Regions from separate parts of the Streptomyces sp. PL-29 genome, predicted to be linked through region 2. Evidence: riboswitches for the same ligand, from Rfam matches in the RefSeq annotation. Region 2 holds a riboswitch; the other holds the start of a gene.
The links. Region 2 has a riboswitch for cobalamin ahead of metE (5-methyltetrahydropteroyltriglutamate--homocysteine S-methyltransferase). Riboswitches for the same ligand answer to the same signal wherever they lie in the genome.
Positions count from the first base shown of each region.

Region 1: linked by a shared signal. The riboswitch ahead of cobN (cobaltochelatase subunit CobN) and the one ahead of metE (5-methyltetrahydropteroyltriglutamate--homocysteine S-methyltransferase) in region 2 are both predicted to bind cobalamin.

Region 1 is NZ_CP136996.1:5,699,376-5,702,577, forward strand. It holds gene cobN (cobaltochelatase subunit CobN) at 1-1,725, opposite strand, end outside; cobalamin riboswitch at 1,766-1,893, opposite strand; gene R4Z63_RS26170 (ferredoxin-like domain-containing protein) at 2,229-3,202, shown strand, end outside.
Region 2 is NZ_CP136996.1:894,368-897,569, forward strand. It holds gene metE (5-methyltetrahydropteroyltriglutamate--homocysteine S-methyltransferase) at 1-1,921, opposite strand, end outside; cobalamin riboswitch at 2,099-2,323, opposite strand; gene R4Z63_RS04015 (FAD-dependent oxidoreductase) at 2,472-3,202, opposite strand, start outside.

The sequences.
Region 1 (3,202 bases), 4.8 Mb from region 2:
GCGGCGCTTGGCCTGGGTGCCCTCGCCCGGGTCGTTGACCAGGAACGGGTAGATCAGCGGGAGGTCGCCGAGCGCGGCGTCCGGCGCACAGGCGGCGGACAGGCCGGCGTTCTTGCCCGGCAGCCACTCCAGGTTGCCGTGTTTGCCCAGGTGGATCATCGCGTCGGCGCCGAAGCCGCCGTCCTCGGCGCGCGCCTGGATCCAGCGGTACGCGGCGAGGTAGTGGTGCGAGGGCGGCAGGTCGGGGTCGTGGTAGATCGCGATCGGGTTCTCGCCGAACCCGCGCGGCGGCTGGATGAGGACGAGGAGGTTCCCGCGCCGCAGGGCGGCCAGGACGATGTCGCCCTCGGGGTTCGCCGAGCGGTCCACGAACATGCTGCCCGGGGCCTCGCCCCAGTGCTCCTCGACGCTCTCGCGGAGCTCCTCCGGGAGCTCGGCGAACCAGCGCTTGTAGTCGGCGGCCGGGATGCGGACCGGGTTGCGGGCCAGCTGCTCCTCGGTGAGCCAGTCCTGGTCGTGGCCGCCGGCCTCGATGAGCGCGCGGATCAGCTCGTCGCCGTCGCCCGAGACCAGCCCGGGGATCTCGTCGACCGGGCCGAAGTCGTAGCCCTCGGCGACGAGGGTGCGCAGCAGCTCCACCGCGCTGGCGGGGGTGTCCAGGCCGACCGCGTTGCCGATGCGGGAGTGCTTGGTCGGGTAGGCGGAGAGGACGAGGGCGACCTTCTTGTCGCGGCGCTCGATGTGGCGCAGCCGCGCGTGGCGCACGGCGATGCCGGCGACCCGGGCGGCGCGCTCGGGGTCGGCCACGTAGGCGGGCAGGCCGTCCTCGTCGAGCTCCTTGAAGGAGAACGGGACGGTGATCAGACGGCCGTCGAACTCGGGCACGGCGACCTGCGTCGCGGCGTCCAGCGGGGAGAGACCCTCGTCGTTGTCCTCCCAGGCGGCACGGGAGCCGGTCAGGCACAGGGCTTGGAGGATCGGCACGCCGAGACCGGCGAGCGCGCCCGCGTCCCACGACTCGTCGTCGCCGCCCGCCGAGGCGGTGGCGGGCTTGGTGCCGCCCGCCGCGAGGACGGTCGTGACGACCGCGTCCGCGGAACCCAGGGCCGCGACGAGCTCCGGCTCGGGGCTGCGCAGGGAGGAGACGTAGAGGGGGACCGGCCGGGCGCCGTGCGCCTCGATGGCCTCGCACAGCGCGTGCACGAAACCGGTGTTGCCGCTCATCTGGTGGGCGCGGTAGTAGAGCACGGCGATCTCGGGGCCGTCCGTCCGCTTCGCGGTGCGCTCCAGAGGGCCCCAGGTGGGGGCGGCGGCGGGCGGCTCGAAGCCGTGCCCGGTGAGCAGGACGGTGTCGGAGAGGAACCGGGCCAGCTGTTCGAGGTTGGCCGGGCCGCCGTGCGCGAGGTAGGCGTGTGCCTCGGCCGCAATGCCGATCGGAACCGTGGAGGCCTCCATCAGCTGCGCGTCCGGAGCCTGTTCGCCGGTCAGGACCACGACCGGGCGGGTCTGCCCCGGGGCCAGCAGCAGGTCCAGTCCGTCCTGCCAGGCCCGGAGGCCGCCGAGGAGGCGTACGACGACCAGGTCGGCCCCGTCGAGGAGGCCGGGGAGGTCGTCGAGGGGGAGGCGGGAGGGGTTGGCGAACCGGAACGGGACGGGGGCGTCCGCCGTGTTCGCCGCGCGAGCGCTGAGCAGATCGGTGTCGGACGTCGACAGCAGCAGGATCATGCGGCGGCAGGCCTTCCTCGGGGTTTCCGCGCCCCGGGCAGTGAGGACAGCGGGAGTTCCTGACTCACCCGGCCCAGTGGCGCTGCCGGGTTCACAGTGGCGGGACCGCGCCGGATTCGCACCGGGCTTCCTCCCATGTCGCCGTCCTCGGCGACGGCGGACCGTATGGGCCGCCGGAAGGTCATCCTAGGTGGCGTTTGCGGTGGTCGGGAGTGGGGGTGGCCGGTGGCACCGCCGGCCGCGGCGAGGGTGGTCGTGTCGGGTGCGGTGGGCTCCGCCGGGTGGGGCGGCCGCGGCGTACCGGTGCGGCGCCGCTGCGGGGGCTCTGCCCCCGGGCCCCCGCGCCTCAAACGCCGGCGCGCCGGAGGGGAGAAGCGCGGGGATTCCGGCTTTCCCGGTCCGCGCGCCTCGCGCGCCGGCGGGGGCCGGACGGGCGCGCCGGGTGACGGAGGGTGGCGGCGGACACAGTTCCGGTGAGGGGAAACGTGGGTATGCTCGCCGCCATGCCCCAGCCCCCCTCCGCCGTGTCGCGGGACGAACCGGTCATACGGGACCGCGGTGACGCCTGTCCCGGCGCGCTCCGGCTCCACGCGGCGGACGACGGACACCTCGCGCGCGTCCGGATCCCCGGCGGGGAGCTGACCGCGCAGCAGGCCGTGCTCCTCGCCTCGGCCGCCGACCGCTTCGGCGACGGGCACCTGGAACTCACCTCCCGCGGCAACGTGCAACTGCGCGGCCTCGCCGACGGCTGCGGCGCCGGACTCGCCCGGCTGCTGGACGGTGCGGGGCTGCTGCCCGCACCCGGCCACGAACGGGTGCGCAACATCGTGGCCACCCCGACTTCGCAGGACGTACTGCCCCGGGTGCGCGAGCTGGACCGGCTGCTGTGCGCGAACACCCGGGTGACCGCGCTGTCCGGCCGCTTCCTGTTCGCCCTCGACGACGGGCGCGGGGACGTGGCCGCTCTCGACCCCGACGTCACCGTGCTCGGGCGACCCGGCGACCGGGCGCTGGTACGCCTCGGAGCAGCGGCCGGAGCCGTGTCCGTCGCCGCGCAGGACGCGCCGCGCGCCGCGCTGCTCGCCGCCGAGTACTTCCTCGACGCCGTGGACGCGGCCGGCACCCGGGCCTGGCGCGTGGCCGAACTGCCCGCCGGACACGCCCTGGACGAAGGGGAGTTCACGGCCCGGCTGGCTGCCGCGGGCATCGACGCGGCCCGCGTCCCCGAGGTGGACTGGCCGTACGCCGCCCCGCCCCGGCCGTGGGGCCGGGGGCCCGGCCCGCGCGGCGACCTGTGCGTTCTGCCCCCGCTGGGCCGGATGAGCACCGGCCAGTGGCGGGTCCTGGCCGAGGTCGCCGGCCACGGCGACGGGCTGCGGGTCACCCCCTGGCGCACCGTCGTGCTCCCGGGCGCCCCCCTTCGCGGCCCGGTCGACGGCCCCGCACTGCTGGAAGAAGCCGGCCTGGTCGTGTCCGC
Region 2 (3,202 bases):
CGGTGGCCCAGGCGAGGTAGGCCGCGCGGTCGGCGCCGCGCAGCGGCAGCGTCTCCCGCAGCGCGGGCTCGTCCACCTGGATCACGGAGGTCCCGGCGGCCTCCAGGTCGTTGACCTCGTCGCGCAGGGCCAGCGCAACCTGCCGGGCGGTGTCCGCGAGCGGCTGGTCGTCACGGACGAAGGACCAGGCGAGCATGGTGACGGGCCCGGTGAGCATGCCCTTGACCGGCTTCGCCGTCTGCGACTGCGCGTACGCCGTCCAGCGGACGGTCATCGGGTCGGGGCGGGAGACGTCCCCCGCCAGGACGGGCGGGCGGACGTAGCGGGTGCCGTAGGACTGAACCCAGCCGTGTCGCGGGGCGAGGTAGCCGGTCAGCTGCTCGGCGAAGTACTGGACCATGTCCCCCCGTTCGGGCTCTCCGTGCACCAGCACGTCGATGCCCGCCTTCTCCTGGAAGTCCAGGACCTCCCGGATCTCCGCCCTGATGCGCTCCTCGTAGCCGGCGGTGTCGATGCGGCCGGCCCGCAGATCGGCGCGGGCGTTGCGCAGTTCGGCGGTCTGAGGGAACGATCCGATGGTGGTCGTGGGCAGCAGCGGCAGCCCGAGGCGGGCGCGCTGGGCGGCGGCCCGCTCCTCGTAGGGCTGGGAGCGGCGGCCGTCGGCTTCGGTGACGTCCGCGGTGCGGGCGCGGACGGCGGGGTCCCGGGTGACGGACGAGTGAGTCCGGGAGGCCAGGTCGGCCCGGTTCGCGGCGAGTTCGGCCGCGATGGCGTCCGTGCCGCGGGCGAGTCCGCGGGCGAGCGTGGCGATCTCGGCGGTCTTCTGCCGGGCGAAGGCGAGCCAGCGCCTGACCTGCGGGTCGATGTCCCGTTCGGCGGAGGCGTCCAGCGGGACGTGGAGCAGCGAGCAGGAAGCGGCCACGTCGACGCTGCCGGCGAGGCCGAGGAGGGTGCCGAGCGTGCCGAGGGACTTCTCGAAGTCGTTGATCCAGACGTTGCGGCCGTTGACGACACCCGCGACCAGGCGCTTGCCGGGCAGGCCGCCGACGGCGGCGAGGTCGTCGAGGTTGGCGGCGGCCGCGCCGGTGAAGTCCAGCCCGAGCCCGTCCACCGGGGCCTTGGCCAGCACTTCCAGGGCCGCACCGAGCCGGTCGAAGTACGAGGCCACGAGCAGCCTGGGCCGGTCGGCCGCGGCGCCGAGCACGCGGTAGGCGCGGGCGGCGGCGCTCAGTTCGGCGGGGGTGCGGTCCTGCACGAGGGCGGGCTCGTCCAACTGGACCCACTCGGCACCGGCCGCACGCAGGTCCGCGAGGACGCGTGCGTACACGGGGAGCAGACGGTCGAGCAGGGCGAGGGGGTCGAAACCGGCCGCCACACCGGGGGCGGGCTTGGCCAGCAGCAGGTAGGTCACGGGCCCGACCAGCACCGGGCGGGCGGTGTGGCCGAGTGCGCGTGCCTCCTCGAACTCGGCCACCTGCCGGGAGGAGTCGGCGGTGAAGACGGTGTCCGGGCCCAGTTCCGGCACCAGGTAGTGGTAGTTGGTGTCGAACCACTTGGTCATCTCCAGCGGCGCCACGTCCTGGGTGCCGCGCGCCATGGCGAAGTAGCCGTCCAGGGCGTCCGCTTCGACGGCGGCGCGGTGGCGTGCGGGAACGGCGCCGACCATGAGACTGGCGTCCAGCACATGGTCGTAGTACGAGAAGTCGCCGGTGGGCACCTCGGTGATACCGGCGTCGGTCAGCTGCTGCCAGTTGGTTCGGCGCAGTTCTCGGGCCGCGCCCCGGAGGGCTTCGGCACCGACCCGGCCGCTCCAGTAGCCCTCGACTGCCTTCTTCAGTTCCCGGTTCCGGCCCTGGCGCGGGTAGCCGTACACGGTGGCGGCACCGGTCCGGACGGCGGGGGCGGGGGTCTTGCTGGTCACGGAACTCTCCTTCGCGAGCTGTCTCCTGTGGACCCGGTGCGGGTCGGGAGCGCGAAGGGATGACGGACAGGAGGGACCTCGACCGGTTTGCGGTGCGCGTGCGTATGCGCCCGCGGTCGCCCGCCTGATGTGTCGCCGACCCGCCCACGAGGTCACCGGGATCTCCGCGCACGACGGGTCGCGCGCGGGCAACGGGCAGGTCTTCGGACTCGCGGGCGCGCCTGCCGGTCTCCCGGCGGGCACCTACTGGCCGTCGCTTCCCAGAACCTGTCGCGGTCCCAGTGCGTATGACGGCGGTCGTTCCCGCTCACCGCTGCGGGGCAGTCCCGGATTCCCACCGGGTTCCCTCTTACGACGCATCCCGTCTGGCGGACGGGGCGAACCAGCTGCCCGGCCAGACTAGATGCCGTTGCCCGGCGGCGGGCAGAGTTGTCCAGTATTCGGATGCCCGGATGAGACGCCGCGTGGGCCGTCGCCGTACTCGACGGGCGCCGCCCCGCGGACTTCCGTGGGGCGGCGCCCTGCTGCGTCCGCGGGCGCGGGCCGGAGGTCAGCGGCGGTCCAGCACGGTGGTGAGGACCTTGTGGAGGACGGATTCCGGGTCCGCCACCGCCTCCACCGAGCGCCAGGCCACGAAGCCGTCCGGGCGCACCAGGACCGCCCCGGCCGGGGTGGCGCCGTGCGCCTCGGCCCAGTCGGCGCCGTCCTCCGCAACCAGGTCGGCCTCCGGGCCGGTGCCGATCCCGTAGGCGTCGAGCCGGACGCTCATCCGCTTGGCGACCGATTCGGCCGCGCCGCTCCACGGGGTGCCCTCGGAGCTGAGCAGGACGAAGGACCGCTCGTAGAGGTCGACGGTGGACCTGCGCGTCCCCGCCACCCGGTCGCGCAACCACAGGTGCGGGGCGCGCGAGCCCGGGTCCCCGCACAGCCGCATGCGGTCCGGCACGACCGGCAGGTCCGGGTCGGCTCCCACCACCGCGCCGTGGGGGTAGCGGTATCCCATGGCCACGGACAGGACCCCGTTCTGCCGGCCGCCGCGCGCGGGCGCCTCGGGGACGGACTCGGGGTCCGGTTCGTAGCCCGGGTGGCTGTGCTCGGCCGAGCGGGCCGAGGCCCGCTCGCTCGTCGCCCGCGCCACCGGGAGCCGCTCGGCCTCGTACGTCTCCAGCAGCCCGGGGCCCGCGGCTCCGTCCAGCACCGCGGAGAGCTTCCAGGCGAGGTTGTGCGCGTCCTGGATGCCCGTGTTGGAGCCGAAGGCACCGGTGGGCGACATCTCGTGGG